DNA from 3 places in the Streptomyces sp. NPDC090741 genome. Region 3 is predicted to be linked to each of the others. Evidence: riboswitches for the same ligand, from Rfam matches in the RefSeq annotation. Region 3 holds a riboswitch; each other region holds the start of a gene.

Region 1 (9,574 bases), on a different contig from region 3:
GGGTGCTCGTGCTCAGCGCCGGAGCAGTGACCCCGAACGAGATCGCCGCTCTGCTTCGAGAGCGGGGCTTCGGCCCGAGCCGGATGCGGGTGCTGGAACAGCTCGGCTCCGAGCGCGAGGACACGTACGAGGGACTGGCCCAGAGCTGGGACCACGCGCCCGGCGATCCCCTCAACGTGGTGGCCGTGGACTGCCGCCGGGACCGGCACAGCGCCGTCCCGCGGCTCGGCGCGACCCCCGGCCTGCCCGACACCGCGTACGAGCACGACGGCCAGCTCACCAAGCGCCACGTCCGGGCCGCGACCCTGTGCGCCCTCGCCCCGGCCCCCGGCGAGCTGCTGTGGGACATCGGCGGCGGCTCCGGCTCCATCGGCATCGAGTGGATGCGGACGCACCCCTCCTGCCGGGCGGTGGCAGTGGAGCGCGTCCCGGAGCGGGCGGCCCGCATCACCCGCAACGCGGCGGCGCTCGGCGTCCCGGGGCTGCGCGTGGTCACCGGCGCCGCGCCCGAGGCCCTGGCCGGGCTCCCCACCCCCGACGCGGTGTTCATCGGCGGCGGGCTGACCGCGCCGGGCCTGCTGGACGCGGCCTGGGAGGCGCTGGCCCCCGGCGGCCGGCTGGTGGTCAACACCGTGACCCTGGAGTCGGAGGCGGTGCTCACCGAGCGCTACCGGCGCCACGGCGGCGACCTGGTCAAGCTGGCCGTCGCGCACGCGGCGGCGGTCGGCGGTTTCACGGGCTGGCGGCAGGCGATGCCGGTCACCCAGTGGTCCGTGACGAAGCCCTGGCCGCGGACGGACCACCCCACAGCAGCAGCGCACGAACAGAACGCAAAGGACCAGGAGACGACATGACCGTGTACTTCATCGGCGCGGGCCCCGGCGCCGCCGACCTGATCACGGTGCGCGGTGCCCGGAGGCTGGCCACCGCCCCGGTCTGCCTGTACGCGGGCAGCCTGGTCCCGCGCGAACTGCTGGCCGAGTGCCCGCCGGACGCCCGCCTGGTCGACACCTCGCAGCTGAACCTCGACGAGATCATCGCCGAGTGCGTACGGGCCCACGCCGCGGGCGAGGACGTAGCGCGGCTCCACTCGGGCGACCCGTCGATCTTCAGCGCGGTCGCGGAGCAGATGCGGCGGCTCGACGCGGCCGGCATCCCGTACGAGGTGGTGCCCGGTGTCCCGGCGTTCGCCGCGGCGGCGGCCGCGCTCAAGCGGGAGCTGACGGTCCCCACCGTCGGCCAGACCGTGATCCTGACCCGGATCGCCCAGCAGGCCACGCCGATGCCGCCCGGCGAGGACCTGGCCACGCTCGGCCGCAGCGGCGCGCTGCTGGTGCTGCACCTGGCCACGCGCTACGTGGACCGGGTCGTCGCCGAACTGCTGCCGCACTACGGGGCGAAGTGCCCGGTGGCGGTGGTGGCGATGGCCAGCCGCCCCGACGAGCTGATCCTGCGCGGCACGCTGGCCGACATCGCCGCCCAGGTGAAGGAGGCGGGCCTGGTCCGCACCGCGGTCATCCTGGTGGGCCGTACGCTCGGCGCCGAGCAGTTCCGCGACAGCCACCTGTACTCCCCCGAGCGCGACCGGCATGTCTGCTGATCCGCCCCGCCACGTCCTGATCCTGGGCGGTACGACGGAGGCCCGGCGCCTCGCGGAGGCGCTGGCGTCCGACCCGGCGTACCGCGTGACCACCTCGCTCGCGGGCCGGGTGTCCGCGCCCGTGCTGCCGCCCGGCGAGGTGCGGATCGGCGGCTTCGGCGGGGTCACCGGGCTCGCGGGCTGGATCGTCGCCCACGACGTGACGCACGTGGTCGACGCCACCCACCCGTTCGCGGAGCGGATGAGCTTCCACGCCTCCGAGGCGCAGGCGTTCACGGGGGTCCCGCTGCTGGCGCTGCGCCGCCCCGGCTGGTCCCCCGGTCCCGGGGACGACTGGCACTTCGCCGACTCGCTCGCCGAGGCATCCGTACGGCTGCCGGAACTCGGCGGCCGGGCCTTCCTGACCACCGGCCGCATGGGCCTGCACACGTTCGCGCACCTGGCCGACACCTGGTTCCTGGTGCGTTCGGTGGACCCGCCGGACGCGCCCGTGCCGCCGCGGATCGAAGTCCTGCTCGCCCGGGGGCCGTTCACCCTGGACGGCGAGCGGGAGCTGCTGGCCCGGCACCGGATCGACGTGCTGGTCACGAAGGACAGCGGCGGCTCCGCGACCGCCCCCAAGCTCACCGCGGCCCGCGAGGCGGGCATCCCGGTCCTGGTGGTCCGAAGGCCCCCTGTCCCGGAGGGCGTTGCGGAGGCGCAGTGCCCGCAGGCGGCCCTGGAGTGGCTCGCGGGAACCCCGGCGTAGGCCCCGCCCGGCCGCTGCCAGAGGGGTCTCCTACTCTCGTTGCAAGGACTGGAGCGCAACGGCCGGCGGCAACAGGGCCTACCTCTTCCCGCCGACCGGGCTGGTGCCGGTGCCGCTGCCCGCACTCCCCGCCGCCGAAGACGAGGACGACCTGGACGAGGAAGACGCCGAAGACGAGGACGTTCGGCAGCTCGGGGCGGTCCGTACCGTCGAGCGGGTGACCGTGGCCGAGCCGGAGTACCGGGCCGCCTCCAAGGCCTGGTCCGAGCAGAGCGGGCGCCCGACGCGCCAGGTCCTCGGACAGCTCGGCGGCACCCCCGACTGGCTTCAGAACGACGAGACGCCCGACTGCACGGACTGCGGCGGGCCGATGGAGTTCGTCGCCCGGCTGGAGGAGGGTCCGGACCCCCTCACCCCCCCGACTTCGGCTCCGGCAGGGCCTATGCGCACGCCTGCGCACCCTGCGGCCGGGCGGCGTTCCTCTGGCAGTGCTGAGGGGGGCCGCCCGGCCGGCCGGTCAGGCCTCCGGGTAGCGGCGCGGGGTCCACGTCACGCGGGAGCCGTCCGGGCGCTCCGTGACCTGGGTCTGCGAGGAGCCGATCAGCAGGATCGTGCGCATGTCCACCTCGGACGGCTCCAGTTCGCCGAGCGGGAGGACGCGGACCGACTGCTCCGGGCCGCCCACGTCCCGCGCGACGACCACCGGGGTCTGCTCCGAACGCAGCTCCAGCAGCAGCTCCTTGGCCTGGGCCACCTGCCAGGTCCGGCTGCGCGAGCCCGGGTTGTACAGGGCGAGCACCAGGTCCGCCGCGGCGGCGGCGCGCAGCCGCTCCGCGATGACCTCCCACGGCTTGAGCCGGTCCGACAGGGAGATGGTGGCGTAGTCGTGGCCGAGCGGGGCCCCGGCCGCGGCGGCTGCCGCATTGGCGGCGGTCACCCCCGGCAGCACCCGTACGGGCACGTCCTTGTACTCCGGCTGCCCGGCGACCTCCAGCACGGCGGTGGCCATGGCGAACACGCCCGGGTCGCCGCCGGAGACCACGGCCACGCGCTTGCCGCGGCGGGCGAGGTCGAGCGCGAACTCGGCGCGCTCCGACTCGACCTTGTTGTCGGAGCCGTGCCGTACCTGGCCCGGCTTCGCGGGGACCCGGTCCAGGTACGTGGTGTACCCGACGAGCACCTCGGCGTCGGCCAGCGCCCGCCGCGTCTCGGGGGTGAGCCAGAGCGGCCCGGCCGGTCCGGTGCCGACGACCACGACCTCGCCGGGGCCGGACGGCACGCTGCCCGGGTTGCCGATGCGGCTGGGCACCACGGCGACGGCGAAGTACGGGACGCTGTCGGGGTCGGTGTCGGCGAGGAGGCCGGTCCGCTCCCCCGCCATGGTGGCGCGCTCCACGTACCGGGCCTCCGCAAGCCGGCCGCTGCCCTCCATGGCCCGGCGTACGGCGGGGAAGGTACGGCCGAGCTTCATCACGACCGCCGAGTCGGTGGCGGCGAGGCGGGCGGTGAGCTCCTCCTCCGGCAGGGTGCCGGGCAGGATCGTCAGCACCTCCTCGCCCTCGACGAGCGGGGTGCCGAGGCGGGCCGCGGCGGCGCTCACCGAGGTCACTCCGGGGATCACCTCGGCCTCGTACCGGTCGGCGAGCCGCTTGTGCATGTGCATGTACGAGCCGTAGAAGAGCGGGTCCCCCTCGGCGAGCACGGCGACGGTCCGGCCGGCGTCGAGGTGCGCGGCCAGCCGGGCGGCGGACGCCTCGTAGAACTCCTCCATCGCCCCCTGGTAGCCGCCGGGGTGGTCGGTGGTCTCGGTGGTGACCGGATAGACCAGCGGCTCCTCGATGTGGTCGGCGCGCAGGTGCTTCGCGGCGATCGAGCGGGCGATCGAGCGGCCGTGGCGGGCGCTGTGGTACGCGACGACCTGCGCCTCGGCGATCACCTCGACGGCCCGCAGCGTCATCAGGGAGGGGTCGCCGGGGCCGAGCCCGACGCCGTACAGCTTTCCGGAGGTCGTTCCCGTGCTCATTCTTCCTCGCTCGCGATCGCGTTGACGGCGGCGGCCGCGATGGCGCTGCCGCCACGACGGCCGCGCACGATCAGGTGGTCGAGCCCGGAAGCGTGGGCGGCGAGGGCGTCCTTGGACTCGGCGGCGCCGATGAAGCCGACCGGGACACCGATGACGGCGGCGGGGCGCGGGGCACCCTCCTCGATCATCTCCAGCAGCCGGAACAGCGCGGTCGGCGCGTTGCCGACGGCGATCACGGAGCCCTCCAGCAGGCCGCGGTCGCGCCAGACTTCGAGGGCGGCGGCGCTGCGCGTGGTGCCCATCCGGGCGGCGAGGGCCGGCACGGCGGGGTCGGAGAGGGTGCAGATCACCTCGTTGCCCGCGGGCAGCCGCTTGCGGGTGACGCCGCTTGCGACCATCTGCACGTCGCAGAGGATCGGCGCGCCCGCGTTCAGCGCGGCCCGCGCCCGGAGCACGACGTCCGGGGTGTAGCCGAGGTCCCGGGGCAGGTCGGTCATTCCGCAGGCGTGGATCATGCGCACCGCGACCTGGGCCACGGAGGCGGGCAGCCCGGAGAGGTCCGCCTCGGCGCGGATCGTGGCAAAGGACTGGCGGTAGATCGCCGCGCCGTCCTTCTCGTACTCGAACACTGTGTACTCGCTCATTTCTTCGCTGCGTCGTGGGAGGTGGTGCGGCGTACGGCCGCGAGGGCCGCGGGAAGTTCGGAGGCCGGGAGACCGCGGCGCGGGGCGCGACCGGCCGCGCAGAGGTCGTACCCGTCGGCGGTGGCGACCACGTCCGCCCAGGCGGTGCCGCGCGGGTGCCCGCACCGGCGTTCGCAGCCGGACCAGTGCACGGGCAGCAGGCGGGTCGCCTGCGCGGGCGTCTGGGCTCGGGCCTGCGCCGGAGTCTCAGCCTGGGCCTCGGCCTCCGCCTGCTGCGCTACGACGGCACGTGCGTCGGCGCGTACGTCCGCCAGGGACTTCGCGCAACCGGGCCGCCCCGTACAGGCGGTGACGGACCGCCAGGGATCCTCGGGGCCGGTCACGAGCCCGGCCCCGGCGAGGGCGGCGAGCGCGCCGTCGGCGGCGTGGGCGGGCAGGCCGGGGACGACGATCCCGCGCCAGGGGGTCAGGCGGACGCGGCCGGTGAGGCCGGCCAGCCGGCGCCACTGCGCGGTGGTCAGACGGCCCAGCGGAGCGAACACGCTGAGCGCGGCGGCGCCGCCCGGGCCCTGGACCACGCCCGGCTCGGGGGCCGGTCCGCGCAGGGCGGCGCGGCCCCGTACCACGGAGGCCGATACCCCGGCGGCGGCCAGCCGAGCGCCCAACTCATCGGAACGGAGAGCCTGTTCGGCAGGCAGCTCGGAGACCCGCCAGGCCCGGGTACCGGCCCGGCGGACGGCGTCGAGGAAGTACGCGGCGGCGACGAGCGCGGCCCGCGGCGCATCGGCGGCGGCCACGAGCAGGGCGTCCGCCGCGTCGGCCGTCCACAGCAGGGCCCGGCCCCCGTCCCGGACGGCGGCCAGGTTCACATCGGCGGCGAGCGAGGTCACGTCCCCGCGGCCGTCGTCGAGGGCGAACAGGAAGCGCCCGGACAGCCCGGCCGCCGGCGCGCTCGCGCACAGCAGCCGGTCCAGCTCCGCGACCCAGGGCGCCACGTCGGGCAGACCGCGGCGGTCCAGGCCGGTCAGCGGCGAGGCGACGATGTTGCGGACCCGCTCGTGGGTGGGGGCGGGCAGCAGCCCGGCGCGCACGAGCACGGTCTGCAGTTCGCCGCCGCAGCTCGCGCCGAGCCCGCGCAGCTGCGCGTTGCCGCGCGAGGTGAGGTCGATGTGCCCGTCGCCGAGCCGGTCCGCCGCATCGGCCAGCAGCAGGGCCGCGTCCGCGTCGAGCATCCCGCCGGGTATCCGGATCCGGGCCAGGTGCCCGTCGTCCGCCGCGTGCAGCCGCAGCGCACCCGGGCAGGCGTCACCGCGGTCACGTATAACCGGTTCGTCCCGCGATGCGGCGGAAGGGGGCTGGGGCGGCATGGCGGCGAGCATACCCACGATTCCCCGAGCCCGACCTGTGTCCGTCACCACCCGCCCCCTCCGCCCCACCCTCCACCCGACCTGCCCGGATCCGCTCCCCGGGCGCGGGCCACCCCCACTCCCGGCCGGGGAGAAGGCCACCTAAGATGACCACCGGCGGAGCCACGTGGCCCGCTGGGAGGAAGCCCGGTGCGAATCCGGCGCGGTCCCGCCACTGTGAACCCCGCGGAGCGATCCGCCGGGTGAGTCAGGAACTCCCGCTGTCCACACTGCCCGGGGCGCGGAAACCCCGAGGAAGGCATGCCGCCGCATGATCCTGCTGCTGTCGACGTCCGACACCGATCTGCTCAGCGCCCGCGCCGCCGCGGACGGCCCCGTGCCGTACCGGTTCGCGAACCCCTCCCGCCTTCCCCTCGACGACCTCCCCGCCCTGCTCGACGGCGTCGACCTGGTCGTCGTACGCCTCCTCGGCGGGCTGCGCGCCTGGCAGGACGGCCTCGACCTGCTCCTGGCGCCGGCCCAGACCCGCCCGGTGGTCGTCCTCACCGGCGAACAGGCCCCGGACGCCCAGCTGATGGAGGCCTCGACGGTCCCGATCGGCATCGCGGCCGAGGCGCACGGCTACCTCGCGCACGGCGGCCCCGCCAACCTCGGCCAGCTGGCCCGCTTCCTCTCCGACACCGTGCTGCTCACCGGCCACGGCTTCGAGCCGCCCGCCGCCGCACCCACCTGGGGCCCGCTGGAGCGCACCCCGGTGCGCCCGTACGGCCCGCGCATCGCGGTGCTCTACTACCGCGCCCACCAGATGAGCGGCAACACCGCCTTCGTGCACGCCCTGTGCGACGCGATCGTGGAGACCGGCGGCACGCCCGTACCGCTGTACGTGTCCTCCCTGCGCAGCCCCGAGCCGGAGCTGATCGCCGAGCTGGAGTCGGCGGACGCGATCGTCACCACGGTCCTGGCGGCCGGCGGCACCAAGCCCGCCACGGCCTCGGCCGGCGGCGACGACGAGTCCTGGGACGCGGGCGCGCTCGCCGCGCTCGGCGTCCCGATCCTCCAGGCCCTGTGCCTGACCGGCTCGCGCAGCGCCTGGGAGGAGAGCGACGAGGGCCTGTCCCCGCTCGACGCCGCGACGCAGGTCGCCGTGCCCGAGTTCGACGGCCGCCTGATCACCGTCCCGTTCTCCTTCAAGGAGTTCGACGAGGACGGGCTGCCGGCGTACGTGGCCGACCCCGAGCGTGCCGCCCGCGTCGCCGGCATCGCCGTGCGGCACGCCCGGCTGCGGCACATCGCCCGCCGCGACAAGAAGGTCGCGCTCGTCCTCTCCGCGTACCCGACCAAGCACTCCCGCATCGGCAACGCGGTCGGCCTCGACACCCCGGCCAGCGCCGTGGAACTGCTGCGAACCCTCATCGCGGGCGGTTACGACTTCGGCCCCGTCGAGGACATCCCGGGCCTGGTCTCCGGCGACGGCGACGAGCTGATCCGCGCCCTGATCGAGGCCGGCGGCCACGACCAGGACTGGCTGACCGAGGAGCAGCTGGCCCGCAATCCGGTCCGGATCCCGGCCGCCGACTACAAGCGGTGGTTCGCCGAGCTCCCGGCCGAGCTGCGGGGCAGCGTGGAGCAGCACTGGGGCGAGGCCCCGGGCAACATGTTCGTGGACCGCTCGGCCAATCCGGAGGGCGACATCGTCCTCGCGGCCCTGCGCCGCGGGAACCTGCTCATCCTGATCCAGCCCCCGCGCGGCTTCGGCGAGAACCCGATCGCGATCTACCACGACCCGGACCTGCCGCCCTCGCACCACTACCTGGCCGCGTACCGCTGGATCCAGGCGCGCGCGGAGGACGGCGGCTTCGGCGCCGACGCGATGATCCACCTGGGCAAGCACGGCAATCTGGAATGGCTGCCGGGCAAGAACGCCGGCCTGTCCGCGGCCTGCGCACCGGACGCCGCGCTCGGCGATCTCCCCCTCATCTACCCCTTCCTGGTCAACGACCCGGGCGAGGGCACCCAGGCCAAGCGCCGCGTGCACGCCACCCTGGTCGACCACCTGGTGCCGCCGATGGCGCGCGCGGAGTCGTACGGCGACATCGCGCGCCTGGAGCAGCACCTCGACGAGTACGCGCAGATCTCCGCGATGGACCCGGCGAAGCTGCCGGCCATCCGCGCCCAGATCTGGACGCTGATCCAGGCCGCGAAGCTCGACCACGACCTGGGTCTGGCGGAGCGCCCGGACGACGACGGCTTCGACGACTTCCTGCTGCACGTCGACGGCTGGCTGTGCGAGGTCAAGGACGCCCAGATCCGCGACGGCCTGCACGTCCTGGGCGGCGCGCCGACCGGTCAGGCCCGGGTCAACCTGGTCCTCGCGATCCTGCGCGCCCGCCAGATCTGGGGCGGTACGACGGCCCTGCCCGGCCTGCGCGAGGCGCTCGGCCTGGACGAGTCCGCGGCCACCCGGACGACCGCCGACGAGGCGGAGGAGGCGGCCCGCGCGCTGGTGCAGGCGATGGAGGACGCGAACTGGGCGCCGGAGGCGGTGGCTTCGGTCGCGGCCGGTTACTCGGCGGACGTGGCGGCCGTACTGGACTTCGCCGCGCGCGAGGTCGTCCCGCGGCTGGCCGGCACGACGGACGAGATCGCGCACGTCGTCTCGGCCCTGGACGGCCGCTTCGTCCCGGCTGGCCCCTCGGGCTCCCCCCTCCGGGGCCTGGTGAACGTCCTCCCCACGGGCCGCAACTTCTACTCCGTGGACCCGAAGGCCGTCCCCTCCCGCCTCGCGTGGGAGACGGGTCAGGCCCTGGCCGACTCCCTCCTGACCCGCTACCGCACGGACAACGGCGAGTGGCCGGCCTCCGTGGGCCTGTCCCTGTGGGGCACGAGCGCGATGCGCACCTCCGGCGACGACGTCGCCGAGGCCCTCGCCCTGCTCGGCGTCCGCCCGGTCTGGGACGAGGCCTCGCGCCGCGTCACGGGGCTCGAAGCGATCCCCCTCGCGGAACTCGCCCGCCCCCGGATCGACGTCACCCTGCGCATCTCGGGCTTCTTCCGGGACGCGTTCCCGCACGTCATCGGCCTGCTGGACGACGCGGTCCGGCTGGCGGCGAGCCTGGACGAGCCCGCGGACCAGAACTACATCCGGGCCCACGCGCAAGCCGACCTGGCCGTCCACGGCGACGAGCGCCGCGC
Region 2 (9,574 bases), on a different contig from region 3:
CCTCCGCCTGGACCGGCCGCCCATGAACGCCCTGGACATCGCCACCCAGGACCGGCTGCGCGAGCTCGCGGTGGAGGCCACCGACCGGGCCGACGTACGCGCGGTGATCATCTACGGCGGCGAGAAGGTGTTCGCGGCCGGCGCGGACATCAAGGAGATGCAGACGATGGACCACGCGGCGATGGTCGCCCGGTCCCGCGCGCTCCAGGACGCGTTCACCGCCGTGGCCCGGATCCCCAAGCCGGTCGTGGCCGCCGTCACCGGCTACGCCCTCGGCGGCGGTTGCGAGCTCGCGCTGTGCGCCGACTACCGCATCGCCGCCGACAACGCGAAGCTCGGCCAGCCCGAGATCCTGCTGGGCCTGATCCCGGGGGCCGGCGGCACCCAGCGGCTATCCCGGCTGATCGGCCCGTCCAAGGCCAAGGACCTGATCTTCACCGGCCGCATGGTCAAGGCCGAGGAGGCGCTCTCCCTCGGTCTCGTGGACCGGGTCGTGCCCGCCGCCGAGGTGTACGAGCAGGCGCACGCCTGGGCCGCCAAGCTGGCCCAGGGCCCGGCGATCGCGCTGCGCGCCGCCAAGGAGTGCGTGGACGCGGGCCTGGAGGCGGACATCGACACCGGCCTGACCATCGAACGCAACTGGTTCGCGGGCCTGTTCGCCACCGAGGACCGCGAGCGCGGCATGCGCAGCTTCGTCGAGGAGGGCCCGGGCAAGGCGAAGTTCGTCTAGCCGGAAGGCCGTTGGTCCTCCCTAGGGGTGGATTAGCCAGGCCTTAAGAGAGCCTTAAGGCATGATGGAGATCCACCCCCGGTGATCTTCCGGGAGCGGTGGGTCACCGCAGATCAGGGTGGTCCCACGACTCTCCGGTTGCCCCGCGCATATGACGGAACTCCCCCTTGGAATCGATGATTCCGGGGGGTGTTTTCCTAAGGAACGGCCCGGGCGGACGCATCGGCCGTCCATGATGGGTTCATGGCGGGCCTGGAGGGTGTGGAACAGCCGCGGCAGCGCAACAGCGCTTCCGCCGTACGGCTGACGGCGGCTCTTGAGGACGAACAGGGTCTCAAGGCACTGGAGTTGTACGGGAATCCGGCTGAGGCGGAAGTGAACCTGCCGTCCATGCCGGAGTCGGCGAGCACGGCCCGCCGGCTCACCCAGTACGTGGTGATCCGCTTCTGGGGATTCTCCCCGCAGGTGTCCGAGCACACCGTCCTGCTGGTCTCCGAGCTCGTCGGCAACGCGGTGCGGCACACCGGCGCCCGGTCGTTCGGCTTACGGATGCACCGGCGACGCGGCTGGATCCGGGTGGAGGTGCGCGACCCCTCGCGGGGGCTGCCCTGCCTGATGCCGGTGCACGAGCTGGACACCACCGGGCGGGGGCTCTTCCTCGTCGACAAGCTCTCCGACCGCTGGGGCGCCGACCTGCTGCCGCGCGGCAAGATCACCTGGTTCGAGATGCGGGTGGCCGACCGCTGACCGCTCCCGTGTGGACATCGACCCCTGGAATGCCTGAAGCCCCCGGTCGCCGTGGTGGGGCGTCGTGGGGGCTTCATGGGTGCGCCGAGGATCGAAGGGGGTGTGATCCTCGGCGTGGCGACTTCGCTCGGGTCAATGGGGAAGCCGTGATTCCGACTATGGCAGACGGGCGACCAAACGCCAAAAGTCCCAACCTGGACATAAGTGTGCAAATAGTAAGAGTTTCGGGTTAAATCCTAGGTGAGGTGGGCCACTCACCTCGCAATCGATGAATAACTATCCATCGCTCCGTGTGATTCATTGATCGAATACCGGACACTCCCTCGCTCGGGTGCACTCCGGCGAAGATCCCGAAATGGGTCAATCGTTATCTTCCGCGCCATCCGCCCCTTAAATGGGCAGGTGCTCTGCTACCCGGACCGCCGATCCGCCCTCCGCGCCGGGGCCGCGGCCGCCGTCGGCGCCCTCACCGCCGCCTGCGGCACGGACGCCCGTACGCCCGCCGGCCCGCCCGCCGAGGCGCCCTCGGCGAAACCCGCCCCCGTCCGGGCCGCCGCCGCCCCGCGCCGGTTCCCCGGCCAGCCCGACGAGATCGCGCACGGTCCGCGCGACCGCCCCCTGGTCGCCCTCACCTTCCACGGCAACGGGGACCCCGCCATCGCCCGGGCGGTACTGGCCGAGGCGGAGAGAGCGGGCGCGCGGGTCACCGTGCTGGCGATCGGCAGCTGGCTCGACGCCCACCCGGACATGGCCCGCCGGGTCCTGGACGGCGGCCACGAGCTCGGCAACCACACCCAGCGCCACCTCGCGATCAACGACATGCCCGAGGCGGAGGCCCACGCCGAGATCACCGGCTGCGCCCAGCGGCTGAAGCGGCTCACCGGCTCCATCGGCACCTGGTTCCGGCCCTCCCAGACCCAGTACGCCACCCCGCTCGTCAAGGAGCTGGCCCGGCGGGCGGGCTACCCGCACGTCCTCTCGTACGACGTGGACTCCCTCGACTTCACCTCGCCCGGCGCCGCGGCCGTCATCCGCACCGTCACCGGGACGATCCACGGCGGATCGGTGGTGAGCCTGCACTTCGGCTACGCGGACACGGTCGACGCGATGCCGCCCCTCCTCGAAGAACTCGCGCGCCGCAAGCTGCGCGCGGTGACCACCACGGAGCTGCTGACCTCATGACGACCACCCGCCTTCCCCGGAAGGCCACCGTGCTGCTGGCCGGTCTGGTCCTCGCCGCCCTGGCCGGCTGCGGAGCTGCCGACAAGGAGCCCGCCGAGGCACTCGGCTCCGCGGCCCCGGCCCGTCAGCCCGTCAAGGCCGTCCCGGCCGTACCGCCCGGCCTGGCCGGCATGCCGCCGCTCCTCGACCCGAAGGACGTGTACGCGGCCGACCGGCCGAACAACCTCTCGCCGCTGGTCAAGGACTTCCCGTCGCGCGTCTACGTGCCGAACACCACCTCCAACACGGTGTCCGTCATCGACCCGAAGACGTACAAGGTCATCGACACCATCCCGGTCGGGATCCAGCCCCAGCACGTCGTCCCGTCCTGGGACATGAAGACCCTGTGGGTCAACAACAACCGCGGCCACACGCTCACCCCGATCAACCCGGCCACCGGCGAGGCGGGTGAGCCGGTCGAGGTGCACGACCCGTACAACCTGTACTTCACGCCGAACGGCAAGTACGCGGTCGTGATGGCGTCCATGGACCGCGAGCTGGTCTTCCGCGATCCGCACACGATGACCCGGGTGAAGACGGTCCCGGTGACCTGCTTCGGGGTCAACCACGCGGACTTCTCCGCCGACGGCCGGTACTTCATCGTGAGCTGCGAGTTCTCCGGCGAGCTCCTCAAGGTCGACACCGAGAAGATGGAGGTCGTCGGCCAGCAGAAACTGCCGTTCGAGGGCGCGATGCCGCAGGACGTGAAGGTCTCCCCGGACGGGAAGACCTTCTACGTCGCGGACATGATGGCGAACGGCATGTGGGTGCTCAGCGGGGACAAGTTCGACATCCCCAAGCTGCTGCCCACCGGCAAGGGCACGCACGGCCTGTACGTGAGCCGCGACTCCAGGGAGATGTACATCTCCAACCGGGGCGAGGGCAGCATCTCCGTCTTCGACTTCAAGCAGAACAAGCTCACGAAGAAGTGGGAGCTGCCGGAAGGCGGCAGCCCGGACATGGGCGGCGTCTCCGCCGACGGCAAGGTGCTGTGGCTGTCGGGGCGCTACAACTCCGAGGTCTACGCGATCGACACGGCGACCGGTCAGCAGCTCGCCAAGATCCGGGTGGGCGGCGGCCCGCACGGCCTGGCCGTCTACCCGCAGCCGGGCCGCTACTCGCTCGGCCACACGGGGATCTTCCGCTAGGCCGTGTCTTTTGGATCAGGCCGGATCGGCCGCGGGCCCGGCCTGATCCGTAAGACACCCCCTAGGTCACGGCGCCGGGACCCGCGGGAGGGGCCGGGCCGGGCTGCCGCTACCCTTGGCCGGTCAACAAGCACCGAGAAGGGGTGGATCCCAGTGGCTGACATCGAGAGCGCGCGGGCGACGTTCGGCAAGTTCGACGCGGACGGTGACGGCTTCGTCACGGCGGACGAGTACAGCGCGGCCATGAAGGCGATGGGCGACGCGTTCGTCACCGGCGCCGTCGCGGACGCCGTGATCGCCGCCAAGGACGCGAACGGCGACGGCCGCATGAGCTTCGACGAGTTCTGGACCGCCCTGAACAAGTAAGCCAGCCCTTGCGAGAGCCCCCGTACCGCCCTCCTGCCGGGCGGGCGGGGGCTCTGCCTTGGTCAGGCCATGTCCTCGACCTCGGCCAGGGCCTCCTCCAGCCAGCGCAGCCAGAACGTCTCCAGGCCGGTGCCGCCGTGCAGGACGAGCCGCCGCAGCCGGTCCTCGTCGGAGTCCCGCCCCGGCGGGAAGTCCTTCTCCTCGATGGCCTCGTAGACCGCCAGCTGCCGCCGGTGCAGCTCCAGATGGCGCCGCAGCTCCGCGGCCAGCCCGTGCGGCCCCACCACGGCGGCCGCCCGGATCCGCAGCAGCAGCGGATCCCGGATGGCCTTCGGGTCCTGGCTCTCGCCGACCCACCGCGCCAGCTCCGCGCTGCCGGCGTCCAGGACCTCGTACTGCTTCTTCTGCCCCCGTACGGGCACCTCGCTGGGCAGCGCCCGGATCAGCCCGGCCTCCTCCAGCCGGCCGAGCTCGCGGTAGATCTGCTGATGCGTCGCGGACCAGAAGTATCCGATCGACTTGTCGAACCGCCGCGTCAGCTCCAGCCCCGACGAGGGCTTCTCCATCAGGGCGGTGAGGATGGCGTGCGGCAGCGACATGCGGCCATCCTAGGGATGCCGGCGCCGGTGCCGGCCGCTACTGCCAGGCGGACAGGGCTTCCGGGGTCTTCGGACCCGGGGCCTGGGGGGCCAGGAGGGCGTGGGCGCGGAGGAAGGACGCCACCGCCGGGGACCAGGCCTGGCGCAGCCCTGCCGAGGCCAGGAGCTGCGGGTCCGACAGGAGGGTCTGCGCCGGGCCCGTGCGGATGCCCGACGGGGTCAGGACCGCCGCGTCGTCGGCCCAGCGGACCGCCAGGTCGACGTCGTGCGTGGCCATCACCACCGTGGTGCCGGCCGCGCGCAGCCCCGCCAGGACGTCCAGCAGGCGCTCCTGCCCGTCCGGGTCCAGGCCCGCCGTCGGCTCGTCCAGGATCAGCACCCGGGGAGCCATCGCCACCGCCCCCGCGATCGCCGCGCGCTTGCGCTGGCCGTACGAGAGCAGGTGCGTCGGGCGGTCCCGCAGCGCCGTGATGTCCAGCGCGGCGAGCGCCGAGTCCACCCGGGCGCGGACCTCGTCCGCCGCCAGCCCCAGGTTCATCGGGCCGAACGACACGTCCTGCTCGACCGAGGCCGCGAACAGCTGGTCGTCCGGGTCCTGGACGACCAGCTGCACCGCCGAGCGCAGGCGGGTCAGCCCCGCCCGGTCGTACGAGACCGCCGTGCCGTCGAGGCGCAGCGAGCCCGAGCCGGGCCGCAGGCCCCCGCTCAGCAGCCGCATCAGCGTGGTCTTTCCGCTGCCGTTGCGGCCGAGCAGGACCAGCGCCCGGCCCTCGGCGATGGCGAAGTCCACGTCGGCGAGGACCACCGGGCCGTCCGCGTACGCGTAGCCGGCGCCGGCCAGTTCCACCAACGGGTTCGAGCGGTCCAACGGGTTCACGGGTACAGCCCCTTCAGGGTGAGGGTCAGGGTGATCAGGGCCGCCAGCAGGGCCCCCGACGCCGCCAGGAACCGCCACGACAGGGCCGCCTCCGGTACGAGGACCCGCAGCGCGCCGTCGTAGCCGCGCCCGGCCAGGCCCTCCTGGAGCCGCGCCGCGCGATCGAAGGCCCGTACGAAGGAGGTCGCGGCGAGCCCGGCCAGCGAACGCCACAGCGCCGCCCGCCCGGACTGGCCGAGGCGGGCCGCCTGGGCGCGCCGGACCTGGGCCATCGAGTCCAGCAGCAGGAAGCCGATGCGGTACATGACCAGGGCCACGTCCACCACCGGCGCCGGGACCCCGGCCCGGACCAGCCGGGGCAGGACGTCCGAGACGGGGGTGGTGAAGGCGAACAGCAGCACTCCGAGGGAGGCCGCCGAGGTCCGCAGCAGCAACTCGGCGGCATGCCGGGGGCCGTCGGGCGCGAGCGAGACGAACCCGGCCGGGCCGCCGACGGCGACGAGCAGCGGCAGCGCGCCGGTGAAGCAGAAGCCCAGCGGGATCCGGAAGGCCCGCCACAGTTGCCGCCCGGCCACGCCCGCCGGGCCGAGGAGCACGGCCAGGGTGGCGGCGGCGACCAGCGGCCCGCCGGGCCAGGGCGGCAGGCACACGGCGGTGACCGTCAGCCCGAGTCCCAGCAGGGCCTTCTCCAAGGGATGGCGGCGGCGCCACCGACTGCCGTGCGCCGCCACGTCGATCGGCAGCACCGGCTACGACTCCGCGGCGGCGGGATCCGCCGTCGGAGCCGGGCCCGCGGGGAGACCCGCGGCACTCGCGGCAGCGGCGGCAGCGGCGGCAGCAGCGGCCTGGCGGCGGCCCTTGCGGACGCCGAAGTAGTACGCGAGCACGCCCGCGCCCAGTGCCGCCTGGAGGGCGAACAGCGCCGACTCCACTTCCGCCGAGGGGGGTTCGTACAGCGGCGAGAACCACGGCTCGTAGTCCGGCTTCAGCTCGGTGATCGCCGTCTCCGCCTGCGCGTCGGCGCCCGTGAACGGCTCCTCCTTGCCCTCGCCCATACCCAGCGCGATCGGCAGTACGGCAAGCATCGCCACGAGGAGCAGCAGCAGGCCGTTGATCTTCGCGTTCCGGCTCATCGGACCGTCGCCTCCTGCCCGCTGCGCCCGCTCAGCTTCGCCACGCCCAGCCGGACCAGGTCCGACTTGCTCGACTGCATCAGCAGCCGCATCACGAGCACCGTCAGCAGCCCCTCGCTCACCGCGAGCGGGATCTGGGTGACCGCGAAGATGCCTCCGAACTTCGCGAGGGCGCCCGCGAACCCGGTACCCGGGTCGGGGAAGGCCAGCGCCAGCTGCACGGAGGTCACGCAGTAGGTGACCAGGTCGGCGAAGAAGGCGCCGAAGAAGACGGTCACCATCAGCGGGACGGCGAAGCGCTTCAGCAGCAGGTAGACCCCGTACCCCGCCCAGGGCCCGGCGATCGCCATCGAGAAGACGTTCGCGCCGAGGGTGGTCAGCCCGCCGTGCGCCAGCAGCAGCGCCTGGAAGAGCAGGGTGATCGTGCCGAGCACCGCCATGATCGGCGGCCGGAACAGGATCGCCCCGAGCCCGGTCCCGGTGGGGTGCGAGCAACTGCCCGTCACCGACGGGATCTTCAAGGCGGACAGGACGAAAGTGAATGCTCCGGACGCCCCGAGCAGCAGCGTGCTCTCCGGGTTCGCCTTCACCTCGCGGGTGAGGGCGCGGACACCGTGGACGACGAACGGAGCGGACGCGGCGCCCCAGGCGACCGCGTGCAAAGGGGGCAGGAACCCCTCGGCTATATGCATGTGTGGGGAGACCTCTCCAGCACCTCGTGGATGGACGACGCGCCTCGGCCGGTCTCCTGGCTCACGGGTGCTGATGCCCTGGCTCCGCCTTCCCGGGCGGTGCGGAACCTCCCGCGCCGCCCAGTGGCTTCCCGCAGGATGGAGCCGGACTTCCCGTTCACAGTGGCGAGGGCCGCACCGGTCTTCCACCGGTTTCCCGAACACCAAGGCCCGTTGACCCTAGTCGGACGGACGGACCGGCACCAACCCGGCCCGAACGGGTGCGGTCCGGTGGCGGCCCCGGCCGCCGCCGTGCAGGCTGGCGGGGTGGCCGCCGCATACGACTACTCCGACCTGACCGCCGTCTACGTCAACTGCACCCTCAAGCGCTCGCCCGAGACGAGCAACACCGAGGGCCTGATCGACCGGAGCCGCGCGGTCATGGAGGCGGCCGGCGCCCGGACTTCGCTCATCCGCGCAGTCGACCACGACATCGCCACCGGCGTCTGGCCCGACATGACCGAGCACGGCTGGGAAACCGACCAGTGGCCGGTCCTGTACAGCCAGATCATGGACGCCGACATCCTCGTGCTGTGCGGCCCGATCTGGCTCGGCGACAACAGCTCCGTGATGAAGCAGGTCATCGAGCGGCTCTACGCCTGCTCCTCGATCCTGAACGAGCAGGGGCAGTACGCCTATTACGGGCGCGTCGGCGGCGCGCTCATCACCGGAAACGAGGACGGGGTGAAGCACTGCGCCATGAACGTCCTCTACAGCCTCCAGCACCTCGGCTACGCGATCCCGCCGCAGGCCGACGCGGGCTGGATCGGCGAGGCCGGGCCCGGGCCCTCGTACCTCGACCCCGGCTCGGGCGGTCCCGAGAACGACTTCACCAACCGGAACACCACCTTCATGTCCTGGAACCTCATGCACCTGGCCGCCCTGCTCAAGCGCGCGGGCGGCATCCCGGCGCACGGGAACCAGCGCTCGGAGTGGGACGCCGGCTGCCGCTTCGACTTCCCGAACCCCGAGCACCGCTGAGCCAGGAGAACCGGAATCCTCATGCCTGGGTCGGGTCTGCCGGACCCGGCACCCGGGCGAGGGCCTCCCGGAGGATCCGGCCGATGTCGGGCACCGTGATGCCCATGGCGCGCAGTCAGTCGACGGTCTGGACCAGAGGAGCCCTGACGCGCTCCGCGCAGGCGAGCAGGTCCTGCAAGGACAGCAACGGCTGCCCCTTCAACGACCGCGACGCGACCTGGGCGGCGTACACGCTCGTCCCGCAGATCGGCGACATGGTCAAGTCGGTGGCCGGGGCCCGCGGCACCGACTACATGGACCTGCGCGACGCGCTGGCCGGGCACGAGTTGTGCTCGCTCGGCACGGAGCAGGTGGGCCCGAGCGGCCCGGACGCGCGCCAGGACGAGTGGTTCCGCTTCCTGGACCACGCGAACACGCAAGGCACGCTGGAGGAGTCCATGCACCCGAATGCCCACGGGCAGGGGGCCCTGGCCGCCTGCCTCGGACTGGGTGGGCGCGGCCGGGCCGGGCCGGGCCGGACGCGTGCACGCAGGACTGGTTCGGCAACGGGGACCCGGGCCGGATGCGGATCCGCCCGGTGGGCTGATCCGGTGGAGCGGGCGCGGGCGGGCACCCGGTGGCACCCGCCCGCGCCTCGCCCCCACCCCTACCGGCACACGTTGCGGTGCGCGACGTCCAGCACGAACCGCTCGGGCGCGTGCAGCTTGAAGGAGCTGACGGAGGGCTTGGCGCCGAAGGCGGCGCCGAAGGTTACGTACCCCTCGAAGTCGCCGGTCAGCGCGAGGCCCTTCAGCTGCGGCAGATGGATCTTGACCAGCTTCGGGCCGTGGTACGTGCTGTCGCCCGCGCGGTCGTGCGCCGCGGCGGGATGCAGCCGGATCTCCAGGAAGTACTTCCCGGCCAGCGGGACGGGTGCGCCGGACCCGTCGTGGACCAGCCGGGGGACGCGGGTGACGGTGGCCTGGGGGACGTATCCCCGCAGGTCGATGACGATGCGGTCGTACGTGCAGTGCCCGCCCCAGCGGGCGTTCACGACGAGCG
Region 3 (9,574 bases):
GGGAGTCGTGCTCCATCTGGTTCAGGTAGCTGGGCGAGATCCCCAGCACCCTGGCCAGGTCGGCCTGCGTCATCCGGCGCTCCTCGCGCAGCCGCCGCAGCCGCGCGCCCGCGTACGTCTTGCTCACCGGACTCCTCCACCGTCGGACAGGCTCCGCAGCATACGTGGACCTCGTTCACCACGGGCCTTCGCAAACTTGGCAATTTCAGCCTCGAAGATTCGCAAAGCTTGGCAGATGTACCTCCTTGATGGCACCCAGTGCCAATGCCAGAGTCAGTCCTGCGGCCAGCCGGAACCGGTGGCCGGGACGGACCTCGGATCTCCGACTCACGCCCTGATTTCGGCGATCCGAACGTCCTGATCCCGGCAGATCGGCAGCATTGCTCAGCTCCGGCCCATGGGCGGATTCGGCGGCTGCACCCTCCTTCTCGGGTTTCTCAGGCACAGAGTGTCAATGCGTGGATCCCTGCTGGGGGCATTGGCAAGACAAGCGACGGATGGAAACGGTGACGGTCATGGCAGAGGCGAACACGACGGCGGCGGCCGAGCAGCTCAAGCAGCGCTGGGCCGAGGACCCGCGGTGGGCGGGCATCGAGCGCACCTACACGGCCGAGGACGTGGTCCGGCTGTCCGGCAGCGTCCGCGAGGAGCACACCCTGGCCCGGCGCGGCGCCGAGCGCCTGTGGCGGCAGCTGCACGAGCAGGACTACATCCACGCGCTCGGCGCGCTGACCGGCGGCCAGGCCGTCCAGCAGGTGCGGGCCGGGCTCCAGGCGATCTACCTGTCCGGCTGGCAGGTGGCGGCCGACGCCAACCAGGCCGGGCACACCTACCCGGACCAGAGCCTCTACCCGGTCAACTCCGTTCCCCAGGTGGTGCGTCGGATCAACAACGCGCTGCTGCGCGCCGACCAGATCGCCACCGCCGAGGGCGGCGCCGACACCACGGACTGGCTGGCCCCGATCGTCGCGGACGCGGAGGCCGGCTTCGGCGGCCCGCTGAACGCCTTCGAGCTGACCAAGGCGATGATCGCGGCGGGTGCGGCCGGCATCCACTACGAGGACCAGCTCGCCTCCGAGAAGAAGTGCGGTCACCTCGGCGGCAAGGTCCTCGTCCCGACCTCGCAGCACATCCGCACCCTCAACGCGGCCCGCCTGGCGGCCGACATCGCGGACACCCCGACCCTGATCATCGCCCGTACGGACGCCCTCGCCGCGACCCTGCTGACCAGCGACGTCGACGAGCGCGACGCCGAGTTCTGCACCGGCGAGCGGACCGCCGAGGGCTTCTACCACGTTCTGGGCGGCATGGCCCCGGTCATCGCCCGCGGGCTCGCGTACGCCCCGTACGCGGACCTGATCTGGGTGGAGACCGGCACCCCGGACCTGGAGCAGGCCCGCGAGTTCGCCGAGGCGATCCACGCCCAGTACCCGGACCAGATGCTCGCCTACAACTGCTCGCCGTCCTTCAACTGGAAGGCGGCCCTGGACGACGACCAGATCGCCAAGTTCCAGCGGGAGTTGGGCGCCATGGGATACCGCTTCCAGTTCATCACGCTGGCCGGCTTCCACTCGCTCAACCACGGGATGTTCGACCTGGCCCGCGGCTACGCCGAGCACGGCATGACCGCGTACGTCGACCTCCAGGAGCGGGAGTTCGCCGCCCAGGCGCAGGGCTTCACCGCGGTCAAGCACCAGCGCGAGGTCGGCACCGGCTACTTCGACCTGGTCTCCACCGCCGTCAACCCGGCCTCCTCCACCACCGCGCTCGCCGGCTCCACGGAAGAAGAGCAGTTCCACTAGGAGCGGGGCGCCGATCCCACCCGGCGCCTTGCGCCCGCCGTCCGACGGCGCCCGGGGCCGCTGCGGCCCCGGGCGGCGACCACCCCACGCCGAGGAGCAGAACCGCATGTCACTCAAGCCCCTGACCCGCAGTGTCCAGGTCCTCGGTGCGCCGGGTGAGCGCCACGAGGAGATCCTGACCCCCGAGGCCCTGGAGTTCATCAGCCGGCTCGACGCCGCGTTCGCGGAGCGCCGCCTGGAGATCCTCAAGGAACGCCGGCGCCGCTCGGCCCACCTGGCCTCCGGTTCACCGCTGGACTTCTCCCGCGCCACCGCCGCCGTCCGCGCGGACACCGACTGGCGCGTGGCCCCGCCCGCCCCCGGTCTGAACGACCGCAGGGTCGAGATCACCGGACCGCCCGAACGCCGCATGGCGATCAATGCCCTCAACTCCGGTGCGAGGGTGTGGATGGCGGACTTCGAGGACGCCACCGCCCCCACCTGGAACAACGTCATCGGCGGCCAGATCAACCTGATCGACGCCATCGACCGGCGCATCGACTTCACCACCCCCGAGGGCAAGGAGTACCGCCTCGGGCCGGACCTCGCCACGATCATGGTGCGCCCGCGGGGCTGGCACCTCCTCGAAGAGCACCTGGAGATCGACGGCCGGCCCGTGTCCGCCTCCCTCGTCGACTTCGGCCTGTACTTCTTCCACTGCGCGCAGCGGCAGATCGACGCCGGGTACGGCCCGTACTTCTACCTCCCCAAGCTGGAGAACCGGTACGAGGCCCGCCTGTGGAACGACATCTTCGTGTACGCCCAGGACCTCCTCGGAATCCCGCGAGGCACCGTCCGCGCGACCGTCCTGATCGAGACGATCACGGCCGCGTTCGAGATGGAGGAGATCCTCCACGAGCTGCGCGAGCACAGCGCGGGGCTGAACGCCGGCCGCTGGGACTACCTCTTCAGCCTGATCAAGACGTTCGGTCACCGCACCGACTTCCAGCTCCCCGACCGCGCCGAGGTCACCATGACCGCCCCCTTCATGCGCGCCTACACCGAACTCCTCGTACGGACCTGCCACCGGCGCGGCGCCCACGCCATCGGCGGCATGGCCGCACACGTCCCCAGCCGGGACGCGGACGCCAACTCCGCCGCCCTCGCCAAGGTGCGGCTCGACAAGGAACGGGAGGCGGAGGGCGGCTTCGACGGCTCATGGGCCGCCCACCCCGGGCTCGTCCCCGTCTGCCGCGAGGTCTTCGGCAGCGTCCTGGGAGACCGTCCGAACCAGCTGGAGCGGACCCGCGAGGACGTCGAGGTCACGGCTGCCGACCTGTTGTCCGTACGCCGGATCGCCGCACCGCCCACGCAGGAGGGCATCCGTTCCAACGTGGCCGTGGCCCTGCGCTACTTCGACGCCTGGCTGCGCGGCAGCGGAGCGGTCGCCCTGAACGGGCTGATGGAGGACGCCGCGACCGCAGAGATCGCCCGCGTCCAGATCTGGCAGTGGCTCCGCCACGACCGGGTGGACCGGGCGGTGGTCACCGACCTCCTCGACGCCGAATGCGCGGCCCTGGAAGCGGAGGACCCGCGGGCCCTCGTTCCCGAGGCGCGGGAGGTCTTCGTGGACAGTGCGCTCTCGGTGCAGCTGCCCGCCTTCTTCACCCCCGAGGCCTACACCCGCCACCTCGTCCGTCGCACCGCCGTGCAGGTGAGCGCGTGAACGCCGGCGTGCGGCCGGCCCGGATCCGGCGCGTCGGAGTCGTCGGCGGGGGTCGGATGGGCGCGGGCATCGCCGAGGTGTGCGCGCGTGCCGGACTCGACACGGTCGTCGCCGAGGTGGACGCCACCGCAGCCCGCGCCGCCGGTCAGCGCGTCGCCGTCTCCCTGGAGCGCGCCGTTCAGCGCGGGAAGCTCGACCGGATCTCCGCCGAGGACGCCCTCACCCGGCTGGTGTTCACGGGGGACCTGGAGGACCTCGCCGACCGGCAGCTCGTCATCGAAGCGGTGACCGAGAACCCGGATGCCAAGACGGGGGTCTTCACCGCGCTCGACAAGATCGTCGAGGACCCGGAGGCGATACTCGCCACCAATACGTCGGCCATCCCGGTCATGCGGCTGGGCATGGCCACGAGCCGGGCGGACCGGGTGGTGGGCCTGCACTTCTTCAACCCCGTGCCCGTCCTGCCGCTCGTCGAGGTCGTGTCCTGCCTCCACACGTCGGCGGACACCCTCGCCGCGGTCGAGGACTTCGCCCGCGACACCCTGGGCAAGACCGTGGTCCGCTCCCGGGACCGGGCCGGGTTCGTCGTCAACGCGCTGCTGATCCCCTACCTCCTGTCGGCCGTCCGGATGGCGGAATCCGGCTTCGCGAGCGCCGCGGACGTGGACGCGGGGATGGAGCTGGGCTGCGCCCACCCGATGGGACCGCTCAAGCTCGCCGACCTGATCGGCCTCGACACGGTCGCGGCGATCGCCGAGTCCCTCTACGAAGAGTTCAAGGAACCGCTCTACGCCCCGCCCCCGCTGCTCCGGCGGATGGTGCAGGCGGGACTGCTGGGCCGTAAGACCGGCCGCGGGTTCCACACGTACGGCCGGGGCTGAGCGCCCCGGCACGGTCTCCGGGCCGAGGGTGCTCCGGAGGCACGCGGGAGCGGTGGGGGTGTGGCGAGTGGTGTCGCCGCACCCCCGCCGTGTCTCATTTCAGCGTCCGGCATGTGGAAAGCGGTGTTCATTCCCCGGTCATCGACCTACTGTGGGCCTCGCAGCTGGTTCGCCCCGTCCGCCAGGCGGGATGCGTCGTAAGAGGGAACCCGGTGGGAATCCGGGACTGCCCCGCAGCGGTGAGCGGGAACGACCGCCGTCATACGCACTGGGACCGGAACCGATTCTGGGAAGCGACGGCCAGTAGGAGTCTCGTACGACGAGACGTGCCCGCGAGTCCGAAGACCTGCCCGTTGCCCGTGCGCGAACGACCGCGCCCGGTTTCCCGGTGACCTCGTGGGCGGGTCGGCGTGCTCCAGGCGGATCTTCCCCGTCGCGTACCCGTCGTACGTGACCCCGGGGGTCCGCCCGCTGCGGCACCCTTCGCGTCCTCGGCCCTCACCGGGTCCATGGAGACACGCTCGCGAAGGAGAGTTCCGTGACCACCCAGTCCGCAGCCGCGGCAGTACAGGCCACCGTGTACGGCTACCCCCGGCAAGGCCACGACCGCGCGCTGAAGAAGGCCGTCGAGGGCTACTGGAAGGGCCGCGTCACCGCGGAGACCCTCCGGGAGACCGCCCGCGACCTGCGCCGGGCCAACTGGGCCCAGCTGGCAGGGGCCGGCATCACCGAGGTTCCGACCGGCGACTTCTCGTACTACGACCACGTCCTGGACACCACGGTCATGGTCGGCGCGATCCCCGACCGCCACCGGGCGGCCGTCACGGCCGACCCGCTCGACGGGTACTTCGCGATGGCGCGCGGCACCCAGGACGTGGCCCCGCTGGAGATGACCAAGTGGTTCGACACCAACTACCACTACCTCGTACCGGAGTTGGGGCCGGACACCGTCTTCACGGCCGACTCCGCCAAGCAGGTCGCCGAGCTGAAGGAGGCCCTGACGCTCGGTCATGCGGGCCGCCCGGTCCTCGTCGGCCCGGTCACCTACCTCCTCCTCGCCAAGCCCGCCCCCGGCGTGGCCGCCGACTTCGAGCCGATCACCCTCCTGGACCGGCTGCTGCCCGTCTACGCCCGGGTGCTCGCCGACCTGCGCGCGGCGGGCGCCGAGTGGGTGCAGCTCGACGAGCCGGCCCTGGTCCAGGACCGCACCCCGGCCGAGCTGAACGTCGCCGCGCGCACCTACCGGGAGCTCGGCGCCCTGACCGAGCGCCCCAAACTGCTCGTCGCCTCCTACTTCGACCGCCTCGGCGAGGCCCTGCCCGTCCTGGCGAAGGCACCCGTCGAAGGCCTGGCCCTCGACTTCACCGACAGGGCCGCCGCCAACCTCGCCGACCTCGCCGCCGTCGGCGGGCTTCCGGGCAAGCGCCTGGTCGCGGGCGTGGTCAACGGCCGCAACATCTGGATCAACGACTACCACAAGTCGCTGTCCCTCCTCGGTACCCTCCTCGCTCTCGCCGACCGCGTCGACGTCGCCGCCTCCTGCTCCCTCCTCCACGTCCCGCTGGACGCGGCTCTTGAGCGCGACATCGATCCGCAGGTCCGTCGCTGGCTGGCCTTCGCCCGCCAGAAGACGAACGAGATCACCACGCTGGCCCGCGGACTCGCCCGGGGCGCCGACGCCATCACCGCCGAACTGGCCGCGAACCGCGCCGACCTGGCCTCCCGTGCCACCTCCCCGATCACCCGCGACCCCGCGGTCCGGGCCCGCACCGCGGCGATCACCGACGCGGACGGCCGCCGGGCCCAGCCGTACGCCGACCGGGCGGCCGCCCAGCGGGCCCACCTGGGCCTGCCGCTGCTGCCCACGACGACCATCGGATCCTTCCCGCAGACCGGTGAACTGCGGGTGGCCCGAGCCGACCTGCGGGCCGGCCGCATCGACACCATCGGCTACGAGAAGCGCATCAAGGACGAGATCCGCGAGGTCATCGCCTTCCAGGAGAAGGCCGGCATCGACGTCCTCGTACACGGCGAGCCCGAACGCAACGACATGGTCCAGTACTTCGCCGAACAGCTGACGGGCTACCTCGCCACCCAGCACGGCTGGGTGCAGTCCTACGGCACGCGCTACGTGCGCCCGCCCGTCCTGGCCGGGGACATCTCCCGGCCGGATCCGATGACCGTGCGCTGGACGACGTACGCCCAGGCGCAGACGGCCAAGCCGGTCAAGGGCATGCTGACCGGCCCGGTCACGATGCTCGCCTGGTCCTTCGTACGCGACGACCAGCCGCTCGGCGAGACCGCCCGCCAGGTCGGACTTGCCCTGCGGGACGAGGTCAACGACCTGCAATCCGCCGGTACTTCGGTCATCCAGGTCGACGAACCCGCACTGCGTGAGACGCTCCCGCTGCGCACCGACGGCCATGCCGACTACCTGGCGTGGGCCACGGAGGCCTTCCGGCTGACGACCTCGGGCGTGCGTCCCGAGACCCAGATCCACACGCACATGTGCTACGCGGAGTTCGGCGACATCGTCCAGGCCATCGACGATCTCGACGCCGACGTCATCAGCCTGGAGGCAGCCCGCTCCCACATGCAGGTCGCGACCGAGCTCGCCGAGCACGGCTACCCGCGGGAGGCCGGCCCCGGCGTGTGGGACATCCACTCGCCGCGCGTCCCCTCCGCCGCCGAGGCGGCGGCCCTGCTCCGCAAGGGCCTGGAGGCCATCCCGGCCGAACGCCTCTGGGTCAACCCCGACTGCGGTCTGAAGACCCGCGGTTGGCCCGAGACCCGCGCATCCCTGCAGAACCTGGTGGCCGCGGCCCACGAAGTCCGCGCGGAAACCGCCGGCGCAACCGTCTGATCTCCATCCGGGCCGGAACGTCAGCCTCCCGACGTTCCGGCCCGAATGCCGCCCGATCCAGAGCCACCCGTACTCGCGAGGACCATCGCGCGTCACAGACCGGTCACAGCCCTCACGCAGCGGCTCCATCCCGGCGAATATGACGCGATGCACACACACCGAATCGCCTCCGTGTCAGCGGCAGTTGCCGCCCTCGCCCTCACTGCGTGCAACCCGCAGAGCGCCCCGGCCCCGGACCGGCCCGCCGGCGGCCCGAGCGCGGCACGTTCCACTCCCTCCGCGCCCGCGACCAACGGGCCCGCCGCCAAGGCCGCAGCCCTTCCCAACCTCGTCGGCAAGGGCCTCCAAACGGCCCAAGACGAGGCGCAGGCCGCCGGGTTTCTCATTCTGAAGTCCCACGACGCGCTCGGCCGCGACCGACTCCAGGCCCTCGATCGGAACTGGAAGGTGTGCTCGCAGACCCCCGCCGCCGGTGCGAGCATCGACACCAGCACCACCGTCGACTTCGGCGCGGTCAAGCTCGAAGAGACCTGCCCTGCGGCTGAGGCGCCGGCCCCGAAGCCCGCCGGGGACACCATGCCGAACTTCGTCGGTCAGGGGATGAAGGCCGTCCGTGGCGCCCTGCCCACGAACGCGAGTGTCACCGTGAAGGATGCGGTGCAGAGCCGCATGGTGCTTCAGGAGTCGAACTGGAAGGTGTGCACGCAGGAGCCGAAGGCCGGCGTGGCGCTAACCGGCCAGCCCGTCGCCTTCACTGTCGCCAAGACCGAGGAGACATGCCCCTGATTTCCGGAACCTCGGGCCGGCAGGCCGCTGCGCTCGCCGCCTCAGGCTGAGACGGACCACCTGGTCTCATCTCTGGTGGGCGAATCGGTCGAGGGCCTGGAGTACGTGGGCGCGTGTCGTGTTGCTGCCCAGGTGACCGGCATTGGCGACGACAGTCAGTTCCGCGTCGGGCCAGGCCCGGGCGAGTTCCCACGCGGTGTCGAGCGGTCCGCCCATGTCGAGCCTGCCGTGGACCAGCACCCCCGGGATACCGGCCAGGCGATGTGCATCGCGCAGCAGGGCGCCCTCCTCCAGCCATGCGCCGTGGGAGAAGTAGTGCGAGCAGATGCGGACCAGGGCCAGTTGCGCGGATGCGGGGCGGTCGCCGTACGGGTTGGAGGCGCCGTTCGTTTCCCCGGACAGGACCGCGTCCTCCCAGCGACACCAGTCTGCGGTCGCCTTCTCCCGTACCGCGGCGTCCGGGTGTTCCGTGAGGCGCGCGTAGGCCGCGACGACGTCACCGTCTCGCGGTGTGCCCGGGGCTCCGGCGAGGAAGCGTTCCCACTGCTCGGGGAAGTACCGGCCGACCCCGCGGTAGAGCCAGTCGATCTCGGAGCGTCGCGTGGTGGTCACGGCGGCGATGACGATCTCCGACACCTGCTGGGGGTGTGCCTGGGCGTAGGCCAGGATCAGTGTGGAGCCCCACGAGCCGCCGTACAGCAGCCAGCGGTCCACACCCAGGTGCTCACGTAGCCGCTCCATGTCGGCGATCAGGTGCTGGGTGGTGTTGTGCCGCATGTCGGTCGTGGGGTCGCTCGCGTGCGGTGAGCTGCGGCCGCAGCCGCGCTGGTCGAACAGGACCACCCGGTACCGGTCCGGGTCGAAGTACCGGCGCGCCTCGGTCCCGCATCCGGATCCCGGACCGCCGTGAACGACGAGTGCCGGCTTGCCGTCGGGGTTGCCGCAGGCCTCCCAGTACACGAGGTTGCCGTCGCCGACGTCGAGCATCCCCGTCTCGTACGGCTCGATCGGCGGGTACAGCTCATCCATTTCCAGACCTCCTGAGAACCGGATGCAACAGGGACAAGGCCTTGTAGTAGACAACACGGCGGGCTGACCCCGGCTCGCTGCCTGCCGATTGGGTCCGGGCCGCCTCACTGGCTCCAGACGTATTCCATCTGGCGGGCCGTGCTGTGGGCGAGTTCGGCACCGTAGAGGCGCCCGACGATGTAGAGGCTGGCATCGATGCCCGCGCTGATTCCTGCGGAGGTGACGATGTCACCGTCGTCGACCCACCGCACGTCACGGCGCACCCGGATGTCCGGCCAGCGCGCGGCCAGTTCGTCCTGGTCCTCCCAGTGGGTCGTGGCCGGGCGGCCGTTCAGAGCGCCGGTGGCGGCGAGCAGGAAGGCACCGGTGCAGATGCTGAAGGTCAGCGCGGAGGTCTTGTGGCGCCGGGCCAGCCAGTCGATGACCTGCGCGTCCTCCTCGACGGCCGTGGTGACCCCGCCCGGGATCACCAGGACGTCGAAGGGCGGGTCCTCGTCGAGCGTGTGGT

The links. Region 3 has a riboswitch for cobalamin ahead of metE (5-methyltetrahydropteroyltriglutamate--homocysteine S-methyltransferase). Riboswitches for the same ligand answer to the same signal wherever they lie in the genome.
Region 1: another riboswitch for cobalamin. It lies ahead of cobN (cobaltochelatase subunit CobN); the one in region 3 lies ahead of metE (5-methyltetrahydropteroyltriglutamate--homocysteine S-methyltransferase).
Region 2: another riboswitch for cobalamin. It lies ahead of ACIQU4_RS01185 (energy-coupling factor ABC transporter permease); the one in region 3 lies ahead of metE (5-methyltetrahydropteroyltriglutamate--homocysteine S-methyltransferase).

Annotation. Positions count from the first base shown of each region.
Region 1 covers NZ_JBIVXF010000022.1:68,605-78,178, forward strand. The annotation lists gene cbiE (precorrin-6y C5,15-methyltransferase (decarboxylating) subunit CbiE) at 1-854, shown strand, start outside; gene cobM (precorrin-4 C(11)-methyltransferase) at 851-1,600, shown strand; gene ACIQU4_RS38595 (cobalt-precorrin-6A reductase) at 1,590-2,348, shown strand; gene ACIQU4_RS38600 (precorrin-2 C(20)-methyltransferase) at 2,866-4,371, opposite strand; gene ACIQU4_RS38605 (precorrin-8X methylmutase) at 4,368-5,015, opposite strand; gene cobG (precorrin-3B synthase) at 5,012-6,382, opposite strand; cobalamin riboswitch at 6,522-6,660, shown strand; gene cobN (cobaltochelatase subunit CobN) at 6,693-9,574, shown strand, end outside.
Region 2 covers NZ_JBIVXF010000001.1:259,295-268,868, reverse strand. The annotation lists gene ACIQU4_RS01230 (enoyl-CoA hydratase/isomerase family protein) at 1-730, shown strand, start outside; gene ACIQU4_RS01225 (ATP-binding protein) at 974-1,477, shown strand; gene ACIQU4_RS01220 (polysaccharide deacetylase family protein) at 1,880-2,659, shown strand; gene ACIQU4_RS01215 (YncE family protein) at 2,656-3,846, shown strand; gene ACIQU4_RS01210 (EF-hand domain-containing protein) at 4,000-4,212, shown strand; gene ACIQU4_RS01205 (PadR family transcriptional regulator) at 4,275-4,811, opposite strand; gene ACIQU4_RS01200 (energy-coupling factor ABC transporter ATP-binding protein) at 4,849-5,688, opposite strand; gene cbiQ (cobalt ECF transporter T component CbiQ) at 5,685-6,434, opposite strand; gene ACIQU4_RS01190 (energy-coupling factor ABC transporter substrate-binding protein) at 6,438-6,821, opposite strand; gene ACIQU4_RS01185 (energy-coupling factor ABC transporter permease) at 6,818-7,513, opposite strand; cobalamin riboswitch at 7,542-7,736, opposite strand; gene ACIQU4_RS01180 (flavodoxin family protein) at 7,784-8,533, shown strand; gene ACIQU4_RS01175 (hypothetical protein) at 8,649-8,789, opposite strand; gene ACIQU4_RS01170 (hypothetical protein) at 9,180-9,574, opposite strand, start outside.
Region 3 covers NZ_JBIVXF010000006.1:394,563-404,136, reverse strand. The annotation lists gene ACIQU4_RS19505 (short-chain fatty acyl-CoA regulator family protein) at 1-127, opposite strand, end outside; gene aceA (isocitrate lyase) at 516-1,802, shown strand; gene aceB (malate synthase A) at 1,909-3,507, shown strand; gene ACIQU4_RS19490 (3-hydroxybutyryl-CoA dehydrogenase) at 3,504-4,388, shown strand; cobalamin riboswitch at 4,537-4,757, shown strand; gene metE (5-methyltetrahydropteroyltriglutamate--homocysteine S-methyltransferase) at 4,927-7,251, shown strand; gene ACIQU4_RS19480 (hypothetical protein) at 7,423-8,037, shown strand; gene pip (prolyl aminopeptidase) at 8,104-9,066, opposite strand; gene ACIQU4_RS19470 (DJ-1/PfpI family protein) at 9,171-9,574, opposite strand, start outside.